2 linked regions of the Actinokineospora alba genome follow. The protein of the gene in region 2 binds, or shares a complex with, the protein of the main gene of each other region. Links are inferred from orthologs where the notes say so. Each region holds a gene or a part of one and is shown on either strand. Other genes may lie near its edges.

What was found.
Region 1: the proteins of nusB (region 2) and rpsJ are in contact, whole or in part, in a solved structure (PDB 3D3B), measured with the Escherichia coli proteins. The link is inferred for Actinokineospora alba from one-to-one orthologs.

Annotation. Positions count from the first base shown.
Region 1 is NZ_SNXU01000001.1:1,075,560-1,080,116, forward strand. The notes cover bases 451-3,368. They hold rpsJ (30S ribosomal protein S10), read right to left. Parts: upstream 2,104-3,368; coding sequence 1,798-2,103; downstream 451-1,797. Other genes in these bases: rplD (50S ribosomal protein L4, sunset domain variant), read right to left, coding at 451-1,109; rplC (50S ribosomal protein L3), read right to left, coding at 1,109-1,759; tuf (elongation factor Tu), read right to left, coding at 2,491-3,368. In the rest of the region: rplW (50S ribosomal protein L23), read right to left, coding at 1-216; more of rplD, read right to left, coding at 213-450; more of tuf, read right to left, coding at 3,369-3,684; fusA (elongation factor G), read right to left, coding at 3,816-4,557. UniProt on the Escherichia coli protein: Involved in the binding of tRNA to the ribosomes. Part of the processive rRNA transcription and antitermination complex (rrnTAC). The complex forms an RNA-chaperone ring around the RNA exit tunnel of RNA polymerase (RNAP).
Region 2 is NZ_SNXU01000001.1:6,810,941-6,821,293, reverse strand. Bases 1,680-4,620 are described here. They hold nusB (transcription antitermination factor NusB), read left to right. Parts: upstream 1,680-2,910; coding sequence 2,911-3,330; downstream 3,331-4,620. Other genes in these bases: pyrR (bifunctional pyr operon transcriptional regulator/uracil phosphoribosyltransferase PyrR), read left to right, coding at 4,144-4,620; bldD (transcriptional regulator BldD), read right to left, coding at 3,401-3,889; efp (elongation factor P), read left to right, coding at 2,346-2,909; C8E96_RS30710 (M24 family metallopeptidase), read left to right, coding at 1,680-2,307. Outside these bases: C8E96_RS30720 (glycoside hydrolase family protein), read left to right, coding at 1-580; C8E96_RS30715 (B-4DMT family transporter), read right to left, coding at 723-1,151; more of C8E96_RS30710, read left to right, coding at 1,213-1,679; more of pyrR, read left to right, coding at 4,621-4,734; C8E96_RS30685 (aspartate carbamoyltransferase catalytic subunit), read left to right, coding at 4,731-5,663; C8E96_RS30680 (dihydroorotase), read left to right, coding at 5,660-6,937; C8E96_RS30675 (PH-like domain-containing protein), read left to right, coding at 6,934-7,476; carA (glutamine-hydrolyzing carbamoyl-phosphate synthase small subunit), read left to right, coding at 7,469-8,599; carB (carbamoyl-phosphate synthase large subunit), read left to right, coding at 8,592-10,353. UniProt on the Escherichia coli protein: Part of the processive rRNA transcription and antitermination complex (rrnTAC). The complex forms an RNA-chaperone ring around the RNA exit tunnel of RNA polymerase (RNAP).

The sequences.
Region 1 (4,557 bases), 5.7 Mb from region 2 along the record:
GCCGAACCCGGTGCGGGTGCGCTTGCGCTTTCCGTTGCGGTTGAGCGTGTTGACGCTCACCACCTTCACGCCGAAGACCTTCTCGACCGCGATCTTGATCTGGGTCTTGTTGGCGTCCGGAGACACCACAAAGGTGTACTTGTTCTCTTCGAGGAGCCCGTAGGACTTCTCGGAGATCACCGGCGCGAGCAGGATGTCGCGGGGATCGGGGATCACTTGTCCTCCTCAGACTTCCGCTGCGACGGCGGCAACTGGAAGCCAGCCTTCTCAGCGTCCTCGGCGGTGGCGAACCACACCTCGGCAACGGTCCGGTCGTAGAAAGCGGTGCCCGGCGCGTGGTACAGCTTCGAGTCGGCGTTGCCCTTGATCGGGAAACCCTCCGGCTGCGAGCCGTCCTCCAGCGCGTCGTGGCTGCCCGCACCGAAGCGCGAGTCGCCGACGAGGCCCTGGACCTCGGAGCCCTTGGCCGAAGCCTTGGCGCCGCGGGTCGGGGCGGACAGGAACGAGTCGAGCGCGGCCTTCGTGAACACGATGTCGTCGTTGACGAGCACGTCATAGGTGTTCAGCTGGTCCGGCGCGATCACGTGCACGTTCTGCAGGTTGCGCACCGACACCCAGGCGACGTCCTCGTCACGGGTCAGCACGACCAGAACGCGCTTGGCGTCGGTCAGCGTGGCCAGCAGGTTGCGGGCGGTCTTGGTCGAGGGCTTGTCGCCGTCCACCAGGCCGGTCACCACGTGCACCTGGCCGGAGCGGGCCCGGTCGGAGAGGGCACCGCGCAGAGCGGCGGCCTTCATCTTCTTGGGGGTCCGCTGGGCGTAGTCGCGCGGCTGCGGGCCGTGCGAGATACCGCCGCCGACGAACTGCGGGGAACGCGTCGAGCCCTGACGGGCGCGGCCGGTGCCCTTCTGGCGGTACGGCTTCTTGCCGCCGCCGGAGACCTCGCCACGAGTCTTCGTCGAGTGCGTGCCCTGGCGGGCCGCGGCGAGCTGCGCCGTGACCACCTGGTGCATCAGCGGAATGTTCGCCTGCACGTCGAAGATCTCTGCGGGAAGCTCGGCAGTGCCGTCGGTCTTGCCCGCGGGGGTCTTGATGTCAATGCTGGTCATCAGGCACCACCCTTAGCTGCGGAACGCAGGAACAAGAGGCCGCCCTTGGGCCCCGGAACGGCGCCCTTGATCAGGATCAGGCCGGACTCGCCGTCGACCTGGTGCACCTTGAGGTTCTGGGTGGTCACCCGGACGTTGCCCATCCGGCCCGCCATCCGCAGGCCCTTGAACACGCGGCCCGGGGTGGCACAGCCACCGATGGAACCCGGGGAGCGGTGCTTGCGCTGGGTGCCGTGCGAGGCGCCCAGACCCTTGAAGCCGTGCCGCTTCATGACACCCGCGGTGCCCTTGCCCTTGGTGGTCCCCGTGATGTCGATGACCTGACCGGCCTCGAACACCTCAGCGGTGATCTCCTGGCCGAGCTCGTATTCGGTGGCGTCGGTGGTGCGCAGCTCCGCGAGGAAGCGGCGCGGCGTCACACCCGCCTTGCCGAAGTGGCCGGCTTCAGGCTTGTTGACCTTGCGCGGGTCGATGGCGCCGAACGCCAGCTGGACCGCGACATAGCCGTCGGATTCCTGGTTACGGATCTGCGTGACCACGTTGGGTCCCGCCTTGACGACGGTCACCGGAACGATCCGGTTGTTCTCGTCGAAGATCTGGGTCATCCCGAGCTTGGTGCCCAGGATTCCCTTCATCTGCCTGTCAGACATGGCTATCGTTACTCTCCGCCGCTCTCGCCACGCACGCTTTACTGGATGTTGACGTCGACACTGGCCGGCAGGTCGATGCGCATGAGCGCGTCGACCGTCTTCGGCGTCGGGTCGAGAATGTCGATCAGACGCTTGTGCGTACGCATCTCGAAGTGCTCGCGCGAGTCCTTGTACTTGTGCGGCGAGCGAATGACGCAGTAGACGTTCTTCTCGGTGGGCAGCGGCACTGGCCCGACGACCCGCGCGCCGGTGCGCGTCACGGTCTCCACGATCTTGCGCGCGGACGCGTCGATCGCCTCGTGGTCGTAGGCCTTGAGCCGGATGCGGATCTTCTGTCCCGCCATAATGGCTTGCCGTTCCTCTGTCTCGTACCGCTGCGGTGCGGTTGCGATCCCCGGCGGGCCCGCAAAGGCCGTGCCGCGCCGCTTCCCTGTTCATAAGTCAATTCGGTGTTCGGATCCCTGGCTTCCCCGGTCCACGCGGTCGGGCGTGTCGCGCCGACTCCACATGCGGGTCCCTTGTCGATTCCGAGCTCCACTGGTGGAGGACTCATCGCCACGGGGGCCAAACCAAAGATCCGAGGGTCGTAATAGACCCCGGCACTCGTGCCGAGGCGGCCGGTAAGAAGCTGACCGGCCGCCCCGCAACGAGCAACCCATAAAGAATGCCACACGAGGGTGCGGCAATCCAAACCGGGGTGTCCGAGCTAACTCGGACACCCCGGATCGGAACTAAGCGATGATCTTCGTGACCTGACCGGCACCCACGGTGCGGCCACCCTCGCGGATGGCGAACCGCAGACCCTCGTCCATGGCGATCGGCTGGATCAGCTTCACGGTCATGGAGGTGTTGTCGCCCGGCATGACCATCTCGGTGCCCTCGGGGAGGGTAACGACACCGGTCACGTCGGTGGTGCGGAAGTAGAACTGCGGGCGGTAGTTGTTGAAGAACGGGGTGTGACGTCCACCCTCGTCCTTGCTCAGGATGACCGCCTGCGCCTCGAAGTCGGTGTGCGGGGTGGTGGTGCCGGGGCGAACCACAACCTGGCCGCGCTCGACATCCTCACGCTTGACACCGCGGAGCAGCAGCGCCGCGTTGTCACCCGCCCGACCCTCGTCGAGGAACTTCTTGAACATCTCGATGCTGGTGACCGTGGTCGACAGCGCCTTCTCGCGGATTCCGACGACCTCGACGGTCTCGTTCACCTTGATGATGCCGCGCTCGATACGGCCGGTCACGACGGTGCCGCGGCCGGTGATCGTGAAGACGTCCTCGATCGGCATGAGGAACGGCTTCTCGGTCTCCCGCTCGGGCTCCGGGATGCTCTCGTCGACCGCGGTCATGAGCTCCATGAGGCGCTCGCCCCACTCGGCGTCACCCTCGAGGGCCTTGAGCGCGGAGACGCGCACGACCGGCAGGTCGTCGCCCGGGAACTCGTACTCGGTCAGCAGCTCGCGAACCTCGAGCTCGACGAGCTCCAGGATCTCCTCGTCGTCCACCATGTCGGCCTTGTTCAGCGCGACAACGATGTACGGCACGCCGACCTGACGGGCCAGGAGCACGTGCTCCTTGGTCTGCGGCATCGGACCATCGGTCGCGGCGACCACGAGGATCGCGCCGTCCATCTGGGCGGCACCGGTGATCATGTTCTTGATGTAGTCCGCGTGACCCGGGCAGTCGACGTGCGCGTAGTGACGCTTGCCGGTCTCGTACTCGATGTGTGCGATCGAGATCGTGATACCGCGCTGCTTCTCTTCCGGCGCCTTGTCGATCTGATCGAAGTTCATCAGAGGGTTCACGTCGGGGAACTTGTCGTGCAGGACCCTGGAAATCGCCGCGGTCAGCGTGGTCTTGCCGTGGTCGATGTGACCAATGGTCCCGATGTTGACGTGCGGCTTGGTCCGCTCGAACTTCGCCTTCGCCACTTTGTGTCCTCCTGGACTAGTACTTCCCGCCTGACCGGACATTCGGTGGCGGCTATTCAGGGTCAAATGTGCGGACCCCGGGGAGACCCCCCGGAGAGCCCGCACCTATCGTGCGGTGCTCCGGTTGGGGGTCATTCCCCCGTAGCCTTTGCGATGATCTCCTTGGCGACGTTCGTGGGAACCTCGGCGTAGGAGTCGAACACCATCGAGTAGTTCGCGCGGCCCTGGGTCTTGGACCTCAGGTCGCCGACATACCCAAACATTTCGGACAACGGCACCAGTGCCTTGACGATCCGGGCACCGCTGCGCTCCTCCATGGCCTGAATCTGGCCACGGCGGGAGTTCAGGTCGCCGATGACCTCACCCATGTAGTCCTCGGGCGTGGTCACCTCGACCGCCATCATCGGCTCGAGCAGGACCGGGTCGGCCTTCCTCGCGGCTTCCTTGAGCGCCATCGAACCGGCGACCTTGAAGGCCATTTCCGAGGAGTCGACCTCGTGGTACGCGCCGTCCAGCAGGGTCAGCTTCAACCCGACGAGCGGGTATCCGGCGAGCACGCCGTAACGCATGGCGTCCTGCGCACCGGCGTCGACCGACGGGATGTACTCCCGCGGCACGCGACCACCGGTGACCTTGTTGTCGAACTCGTAGAGCACGCCGTCCGTGGTGGCCAGCGGCTCGAGCTTGATGATGACCTTCGCGAACTGGCCGGAGCCACCGGTCTGCTTCTTGTGGACGTAGTCGAGCTTGTCCACCGTGCGGCGGATCGTCTCACGGTAGGCGACCTGCGGCTTGCCGATGTTCGCCTCGACCTTGAACTCGCGACGCATGCGGTCGACGAGGATGTCGAGGTGGAGCTCGCCCATACCGGCG
Region 2 (10,353 bases):
GGACAAGGATTTCCGCAGGTCACCCGCGCAGCCCATCCACATCCCGGGCCCGTGGAAGGAAGGCCCCGGCCTGGTGCGCGACCCGCAGGGGCACGCCATCCGCTCGGTCGAGGACCCGTGCGACCGCATCCCCGTCGACTTGGTCCGCGCGACCCGCACCGGGCACGCCCCGACCGACTTGGTCCACTTCGGCGCCGACATCGCGAACGCGGGCGCCTGCGAAGACCCGGCCCGCGCGCCCGAGGCGCTGCGCGGGTTCGCCATGCCATCGCCGCAGCGCACGATCGATGTGGTGGTCGAGGGCGGCCTGCTGCGGGTCGAACGCCGCGCCGTGGCGGAGCGGCTCGCCGTCCGCGTGCTGGACAGCCGCATCCCCGCGCTCGAATCCCTGCCGGTCCGCGCCCGCCTCGACGCCGCCGCCAAGGTGGTCACCGCCGACAGCCGCCTGGCCTTCGTGCTCGACGAACACCTCTGGCCCTTCACCGACCCGGCGCTGGCCGCGCTGAACTCGTCCGTCCCGGTCCCCATCACCCCACGCCGCTGGCGCGACTACCCAGACGCCCCCACCCTCACCCCCTGACCCGCGAGTCGCCCCTCCAGGCAAACGAGTCGCCCCTCCAGGCAAGTGAGTTCAACGGTGAGCCTGGGCCGCGAGCACCGCGAATGTCGAACTCACTTGCCGGAGGGGGCGACTCACTTGCTGGAAGGGGCGACTCGCGGGGTTAGGTGCGGGACTTGCGGCGTTTGCCTGCGGTGGGGGAGGGGCGTTCGAGTTTGGTGCCGACGATCAGGCCGAGACCCGCGGGGACGAGCACGAGCAGGGCGGTGAACGCGGCGCCGCCGGTCAGGGCTGAACCCAGGGAACTGGTGCCCGTCTGGTCCACCAGCACGGCCCGCCCGATGACGGTCAGCACCGCCGAACCCCACCCGGCGATCAGCGCGGCGATGACCCAAGCCCGAGCCCGGTCGGCCACGCCGCGCCAGGCGTCCACCGCCGCCCAGGTCGCTGCGACACCCACCAGCACGCCCAGGACCAGCGCCTCGACAAACGTCCGCCCGGTCGGCTCGGATGCCTTGAGCATCGCCACCACGACCGCCGCCACCGCGTGGACGACGGCCAACACCACACCCCGAATAACCCACGTCTGCATTACTGCAGAGTAGGACGTGACGACCCGACGAGGGAGCTTGGTGAGTCGTAAGCTCACGTCTATGCCTGACGCTCACGTTCGTCGCCGCGCCAACCTGCGCGAGTTGCTGCGGGAGCAGGGGCTCGACGCCGTGCTGGTCGCCGACCTGCTCAACCTGCGCTACCTCACCGGCTTCACCGGTTCCAACGGCGCGCTGCTCGTGCACGCCGACGGCGAGGAGCGCACGGTCTTCTGCACCGACGGCCGCTACGTGGAGCAGGCGAGCCTGCAGGTCCCCGAGCTGGAGCACCTCATCGACCGCTCCAGCGCGCTGGCCCTCGCCGCGAAGGTGGACAACGACGCCGCCTACCGCCGCACCGGGTTCGAGAGCCAGCACGTCTCCGTCGACGGTCTCGACGCCCTCACCGAGGCCGCCCCCTCGCTCAAGTTCACCCGGGCGCCGAACCTGGTCGAGCGGCTGCGCATGGTCAAGGACGACACCGAGGTCGAGGCGCTGCGGATGGCCTGCGCCGCGGCTGACCGGGCGCTCGCCGACCTGATCGAGCACGGCGGCCTCACCGTGGGCCGCACCGAGCGTGAGGTCGCCCGCGACCTGGAGAACCGGATGCTCGACCACGGCGCCACCAAGCCCTCGTTCGACTCGATCGTCGCCACCGGCGCCAACTCGGCCATCCCGCACCACCGCCCCACCGACGCCGTCCTGCACCAGGGCGACTTCGTCAAACTCGACTTCGGCGCGCTCATCGACGGCTACCACTCCGACATGACTCGGACCCTGGTGCTCGGTCAGCCCGCCGACTGGCAGCGCGAGGTCTATGACCTGGTCGCCGCCGCACAGGCGGCGGGCCGCGCCGCTCTTAAACCGGGAGCCCGAGTACAGGACGTCGACGCCGCCGCTCGCGAGGTGATCGAGAACGCCGGCCGCGGTGCGGAGTTCCTCCACGGCCTCGGACACGGCGTCGGACTCGAGATCCACGAGGCACCCGCCCTGGCCAAGACCGGTGAAGGTACACTTTCCGCCGGCATGGCGGTCACGGTCGAGCCGGGGGTCTACCTGTCCGGCAAGGGCGGTGTCCGCATCGAGGACACGCTGGTCGTGCGGGATGGCCGACCCGAGCTCCTCACCTTGACCACCAAGCAGCTCATGGTCGTCTAGGACGATCACCCATGCGCGAAACACAGGAGATCTAGCTCGTGGCTTCGACCAACGACCTGAAGAACGGCCTGGTGCTCAACCTCGAGGGTCAGCTCTGGACCGTCACCGAGTTCCAGCACGTCAAGCCGGGTAAGGGCCCTGCCTTCGTGCGGACCAAGCTCAAGCACGTGATGACCGGCAAGGTCGTCGACAAGACGTTCAACGCCGGCGTCAAGGTCGACACCGCGACTGTCGACCGCCGCGACATGACCTACCTGTACAACGACGGCTCCGAGTACGTCTTCATGGACGGCGACACCTTCGAGCAGATCTCGATCTCGCCCGAGGTCGTCGGCGACGCCGCGAAGTACATGCTCGAGAACAGCAGCGCGAACGTCTCCTCGCACGAGGGCACGCCGCTGTTCATCGAGCTCCCGGTCTCGGTCGAGCTCGTCATCGAGCACACCGACCCGGGCCTGCAGGGCGACCGCTCCACCGGTGGCACCAAGCCGGCCAAGCTGGAGACGGGCGCCGAGATCCAGGTGCCGCTGTTCGTCACCACGGGCGAGAAGGTCAAGGTCGACACCCGCGACGGGCGCTACCTCGGCCGGGTCAGCAGCTGACGTGGGAGCCCGAAGCAAGGCACGCAAGCGCGCGGTCGACCTCCTTTTCGAGGCGGCCCTGCGAGGCGACGACCCGGTCACCCTCATGGCGACCCGGGTCGGCTCGCCGGACGTCGCCCCGGTGAACGACTACACGATCACGCTCGTCGAGGGTGTGTGCGCCAACCAGGCCCGCATCGATGAGTTGCTCACCGAACACGCCGAGGGCTGGACGCTCGACCGGATGCCCGCCGTTGACCTCGCGGTCCTGCGGCTGGGCCTCTACGAGATCCTCTGGGCCGACGACGTGCCCGACGCCGTCGCGATCGACGAGGCCGTGCAGTTGGCCAAGACGCTCTCGACGGATGACTCGCCGCGGTTCGTCAACGGCGTGCTGGGTCGGATCGGCGGTATCGCCGACCGGCTCCGTGCTTCTCGCTAGGCACTAATGAAAAACACCCGACCGCGCAGCATCCCCGTCTGCGCGCGTTCGGGTGTTTTGCTGTCCCGGCTTAATCCTCTTTGGACGGGCGGGCCTCAGGGGGCAGCACGCCCCAGTCGATGAGCTGCTCGGTCAGCTCGCCGGGGGTCATGTCGTAGATGATCGCGAGCGACCGCAGGTCCTCGGTGCGGATCGAGAGCACCTTGCCGTTGTAGTCGCCGCGCTGGCTCTGGATGGTCGCCGCGTATCGGGCCAGTGGGCCGACCTTCTCCGCGGGCAGCTGCTGCAGCCGCTCCAGGTTGATCACGATCTTCGTGGCGGGCTCGGCACCGGACGGCACCCGGCCCTCAGGCAGGAGTTCCACCACCGGCACGCCGTAGAAGTCCGCGAGTTCGGCCAGCTTCTGCACGGTGACGGCACGGTCACCGCGTTCGTAGGAGCCGACCACGACGGCCTTCCAGCGGCCGCCGGACTTCTGCTCGACGCCATGCAGCGACAGCCCCTGCTGCTGGCGGATGGCGCGGAGCTTGGCTCCTAGCGCCTTGGCGTAGTCGCCCATGCGGCGGTTCTCCGTTCGTTCGCCCCGACGGCGCTAAGCGACAGCCTCGGGTAGCTTCAAATCAACACGCTGAGTAATGGTTACCCAGAGTTGTCACCAGGTCAAGCTGATCGGACCATGAGACCTGGCGAACATGCCCCCGACCACCCGCCAAGTCGCCGGAATCGGCCTGATACGGTCGACGTGAGCCCAGGTCAACTGGGTTGATCGACATCCTTTAAAGCCCGTCCAGTGAGGCGGGGAAGGAGTCCACTGTGGCGTCGCGAGACCGCGGCGCGGCAGACCCGGCTGGGCAGCGTGAGCTGCTTTCGGCCGGCGATGTCGCGCGCACCATCGCTCGAATGGCCCATCAGGTCATCGAGAAAACCGCCCTCGGCGCATCCGGGGCGAGCCCGGTCGTGTTGCTGGGCGTACCCACTCGTGGCGGCCCGCTGGCCGAGCGGCTGGCCGCGAAGATCGCCGAATTCACCGACATCCAGGTCCCGGTGGGCACGCTGGACGTGACCCTTTACCGCGACGACCTGCGCCGCAAACCCACCCGCCCGCTCGGCGCGACCGCGCTGCCGCCTGGTGGGATCGACGACGCCCTGGTCATCCTGGTCGACGACGTGCTGTTCTCCGGCCGCACCATCCGCGCCGCCCTCGACGCGCTGCGCGACGCCGGCCGCCCGCGCGCGGTCCAGCTCGCCGTGCTCGTCGACCGCGGCCACCGCGAACTGCCCATCCGTGCCGACTACGTGGGCAAGAACGTGCCCACCGCCCGATCCGAGGAGGTCGCCGTCCTACTCGCCGAGACCGACGGTCACGACGCCGTTCTGCTGCGCAGGCCGGAGGAGTCCGAGTGAAGCACCTGCTGAGCACCGACGGCCTCGACCCGGCGACCGCGCTGGCCATCCTGGACACCGCCGACGGTCTCAAGAAGACCCTGCTGGGCCGTGAGGTCCGCAAGCTGCCGACGCTGCGCGGCCGCACGGTGATCACCATGTTCTACGAGAACTCCACCCGCACCCGCGTCTCGTTCGAGATCGCCGGGAAGTGGATGAGCGCCGACGTGGTCAACGTCTCCTCCGGCGGGTCCTCTGTGGGCAAGGGCGAGTCCCTTCGCGACACCGGCCTCACGCTGGCCGCCGCGGGCGCCGACTGCGTGATCGTGCGCCACCCGGCTTCGGGAGCCGCGCATCGTCTCGCGGGCTGGCTCTCCGAGGTCGGCACGAGCGTCATCAACGCGGGTGACGGAACCCACGAGCACCCGACGCAGGCCCTGCTCGACGCGGCGACGCTGCGCGACCGGCTCGGCGGGATCGACGGCAGGCGCGTCGCGATCGTCGGTGACGTCCTGCACAGCCGGGTCGCGCGATCCAACGTGCACCTGCTGACCGCGCTCGGCGCCGAGGTCGTCCTCGTCGCGCCGCCCACGCTGCTGCCCGCGGGTGTGGAGAACTGGCCGGTTCAGGTCAGCCACGAACTCGACGCCGAGTTGCCGACGCTGGACGCGGTCATGATGCTTCGGGTGCAGGCCGAGCGCATGCACGGCGGCTTCTTCCCGTCCGCCAAGGAGTACTCGATCACTTACGGCCTCAGCGAAGCGCGGGCGCGGTTGCTGCCCGAGCACGCGGTCGTGCTGCACCCCGGTCCGATGCTGCGCGGGATGGAGATCGCCCCGGCGGTCGCCGACTCGCCGCGCGCGGCCATCACCGAACAGGTCGCCAACGGGGTGCACGTCCGGATGGCCGTGCTGTACCACCTGCTGGCCGGAGAGGAAGACGGTTCATGACCCTGGTCATCCGCGGCGCCAAGCCCTATGGCGAAGGCGATCCCGTAGACCTGTTGATCCGCGACGGTGTCATCGCCGAAATCGGCAATGGCTTAGAAGCCGACGAGGTCATCGAGGCGGACGGCCTGGTCGCCCTCCCGGGGTTCGTCGATCTCCACACCCACTTGCGTGAGCCGGGTCGCGAGGACACCGAGACGATCGAGACCGGTTCCCGCGCCGCCGCCCTCGGTGGCTACACGGCCGTGTTCGCCATGGCCAACACCGACCCGGTCGCCGACAACGCGGTCATCGTCGAGCACGTGTGGCGGCGCGGCCAGGAGGTCGGCCTCGTCGACGTCCACCCGGTCGGCGCGGTCACCGTGGGCCTCAAGGGCGAGAAGCTCGCCGAGCTGGGCACCATGGCCAAAGCGGGCGTGCGGATCTTCTCCGACGACGGCCTCTGCGTCGCCGACCCGCTGATCATGCGTCGCGCCCTGGAGTACACCAAGGCGTTGGGCGTGGTCATCGCGCAGCACGCCGAGGAGCCGCGGCTGACCGTCGGCGCGCAGGCCCACGAGGGTGAGACGGCCGCGCGCCTGGGTCTCACCGGCTGGCCCGCGGTCGCTGAGGAGTCCATCGTCGCCCGCGACTGCCTGCTGGCCCTGCACGCGGGCGCCAAGCTGCACGTCTGCCACGTCTCCACCGAGGGCACCGCGGAGGTCCTGCGCTGGGCCAAGGGCCGCGGCACCCAGGTCAGCGCCGAGGTCACCCCGCACCACCTGCTCCTCGACGACGACCGGCTCAACACCTACGACCCGGTCAACAAGGTCAACCCGCCGCTGCGCACCGCCAACGACGCCAAGTCGCTGCGCGCGGCGCTGGCAGACGGCACGGTCGACTGCGTCGCCACCGACCACGCCCCGCACGCCCACCAGGACAAGGACTGCGAGTGGTCCGCCGCCCGCCCCGGCATGCTCGGTCTGCAGACCGCGCTGCCGATCGTGGTGGCGACCATGGTCGAGCCGGGCCTGCTGGACTGGCGCGGTGTCGCCCGGGTGATGAGCGAGCGCCCCGCTGAGATCGCCGGGCTACCCGATCAGGGTCGCCCGATCGCGGTCGGCGAACCGGCGAACCTGACCCTGGTCGACCCGGCGGGCCGTTGGACGGTCCACGGCGCCGACCTCGCCAGCATCGCCGCCAACACCCCGTACGAGGGCATGGAGCTGCCGGGCACCGTGGTCGCCACGCTGCTGCGCGGCGAGGTCACCGCCCGCGACGGGAAGGCGGTCCGATGAGCAGGCTCGGGCTTTCCCTGCTGTTTTTGGCGATCTTCCTGCTGCTGGTCGGCCTGATGCTGTGGGGCTACCGCAACCGCGGCCGCCGACAGTCCGCTGTCCTGCCCGCCTTCCCGCAGGTTCCCGCGGGTCTGCTCGAGCGCGTGCGTTCGCGTGAGACCGAGGAACTCCTACCGCCGAGCACGGGCGTCTACGCGAGCACCGTGACGGACAAGAGCTGGCAGGACCGGGTCGCCGTGGGCGACGTCGGCTACCGCGCCGACGCGACCGCCCACCTGCTTACCGAGGGCGTGCTCTTTGACCGCACCGGCGCGAGTCCCGTGTGGATTCCCGCCGAGTCGGTCGTGGACGCGCGCACGGAGGCCGGCATCGCCGGAAAGATCATGGGCGGCGACGGCCTGCTCGTGATCCGCTGGGCGATCGGCGACAGCCAGTTCGACACCGGCTTCCGGGCCGACGAGAAGACCGATTACGAAACATGGGTGCCCGCTGTACGCGCCCTGAAGACCAATACCCCGGAGGTACCGCACGGTGAGTAAGAGCACGCGGACTGCCGCCGCGTTGGTGCTGGAGGATGGCCGGGTCTTCCGCGGCGAAGCCTTCGGCGCCACCGGCACCACGTTCGGCGAGGTGGTGTTCTGCACCGCGATGAGCGGCTACCAGGAGACCCTGACCGACCCGTCGTACCACCGGCAGATCGTGGTGGCCACCGCCCCGCAGATCGGCAACACCGGCTGGAACGACGAGGACGACGAGTCGACGAAGGTGTGGGTGTCCGGCTACGTCGTGCGCGACCCCGCGCGCATCGCCTCCAACTGGCGCTCCACCCGCAGCCTCGACGAGGTCCTGGTCGACCAGGCCGTCGTCGGCATCAGCGGCGTCGACACCCGCTCTTTGACCAGGCACATCCGCGAGCGCGGCGCGATGCGCGCCGGTGTGTTCTCCGGCGACGACCTGACCGACGTCGACAACATGGTCGGCCGGGTCCGGGAGATCGAGCAGATGGCGGGCGCGGACCTCGCGCGCGACGTCACGACCAAAGAGACCTACGTGGTCAAGGCCGACGGTGAGCGCCGCTTCCGGGTGGCCGCCCTCGACCTGGGCATCAAGTCCAACACCCCGCGGATGATGGCCGCGCGCGGCATCGAGACCCACGTGCTGCCCGCGTCGGCCACGCTCGACGACATCCTCGCCATCGAGGCCGACGGCGTCTTCCTGTCCAACGGCCCGGGCGACCCGGCCACCCAGGACCACGCGGTCGCGCTGACCAAGTCGGTGCTGGAGCGGCGGATCCCGCTGTTCGGCATCTGCTTCGGTAACCAGATCCTCGGACGCGCGCTCGGCCGCGGGACGTACAAGATGCAGTACGGCCACCGCGGTATCAACATCCCGGTCATCGACGTCGCCACCGGCCGGGTCGCGATCACCTCGCAGAACCACGGCTTCGCCCTCGAAGGCGAGGCGGGGGAGCGGTTCGACACCCCCTTCGGCGCCGCCGAGGTCAGCCACTACTGCCCCAACGACGGCTGTGTGGAGGGTGTGCGCGCGCTCGACGTGCCCGCGTTCTCCGTGCAGTACCACCCCGAAGCGGCGGCCGGACCGCACGACGCCGCCGATCTGTTCGACCAGTTCGTGACTCTGATGGGAGGCGAAGATGCCTAAGCGTGAAGACATCAAGCACGTGCTGGTGATCGGGTCCGGCCCGATCGTCATCGGCCAGGCTTGCGAGTTCGACTACTCCGGCACCCAGGCCTGCCGCGTGCTGCGCGAGGAGGGCCTGCGGGTCAGCCTGGTCAACTCCAACCCGGCGACGATCATGACCGACCCGGAGTTCGCCGACGCCACCTACATCGAGCCGATCACGGCCGAGTTCGTGGAGAAGGTCCTGCAGGCCGAACTCGACGCGGGCCACCCGGTCGACTCGGTGCTCGCCACCCTCGGCGGGCAGACGGCGCTCAACACCGCCGTCGCCCTGCACGAGAAGGGTGTCCTGGAGAAGTTCGGCGTCGAGCTGATCGGCGCCGACATCGAGGCCATCCAGCGCGGCGAGGACCGGCAGAAGTTCAAGAACATCGTCGCCGACATCGGCGCCGAGACCCCGCGCAGCCGCGTGTGCCACTCGATGGAAGAGGTCCGCGAGACCGTCGCCGACCTGGGTCTGCCGGTCGTCATCCGCCCGTCGTTCACCATGGGCGGCCTGGGCTCCGGCATGGCGCACACGCACGACGAGCTGGAGCGGCTCGCCTCCACCGGCCTCACCGAGAGCCCGGTCACCGAGGTGCTCATCGAGGAGAGCGTGCTCGGGTGGAAGGAGTACGAGCTCGAGCTGATGCGCGACCGCAAGGACAACGTCGTCGTCATCTGCTCGATCGAGAACATCGACCCGATGGGCGTGCACACCGGCGACTCGGTCACCGTCGCCCCCGCGATGACGCTGACCGACCGCGAGTTCCAGCACATGCGCGACGTCGGCATCGACGTGCTGCGCGCGGTCGGCGTGGACACCGGCGGCTGCAACATCCAGTTCGCCATCCACCCGGGCAACGGCCGCATGGTCGTCATCGAGATGAACCCGCGGGTGTCGCGTTCCAGCGCGCTGGCGTCGAAGGCGACCGGCTTCCCGATCGCCAAGATCGCCGCGAAGCTCGCCATCGGCTACACGCTCGACGAGATCACCAACGACATCACCGGCGAGACCCCGGCGTCGTTCGAGCCCACCCTCGACTACGTCGTGGTCAAGGTCCCGCGGTTCGCGTTCGAGAAGTTCCCCGGCGCCGACGCCACGCTGACCACGACGATGAAGAGCGTCGGCGAGGCCATGTCGATCGGCCGCAACTTCGTCGAGGCGCTGGGCAAGGCCCTGCGGTCGATGGAGACCAAGGACGCGAGCTTCTGGACCCGGCCCGACCCGGACACCATGACCCAGGAGACCGCCCTCGACGCCCTGCGGACCGCGCACGACGGCAGGCTCTACACCGTCGAGCGCGCGCTGCGGATGGGCGCGAGCGTCGACGACGTGCACCAGGCCAGCGGCATCGACCCGTGGTTCATCGACCAGATCGCGTCGCTCATCGAGCTGCGCACCGAGGTCATGGACGCGCCCGTGCTCGACGAGCCGCTGCTGCGTCGGGTCAAGCGGGCGGGCTTCTCCGACCGCCAGGTCGCCGCGCTGCGCCCCGAACTCGCCGGTGAGGACGGTGTCCGCTCGCTGCGCCACCGCCTCGGCGTGCGCCCGGTCTACAAGACGGTCGACACCTGCGCCGCCGAGTTCGCCGCGAACACGCCCTACCACTACTCGGCCTACGAGCTCGACCCCGAAGCCGAGAACGAGGTCACGCCGCAGCACGACAAGCCCAAGGTGCTGATCCTGGGCTCCGGCCCGAACCGCATCGGCCAGGGCATCGAGTTCGACTACT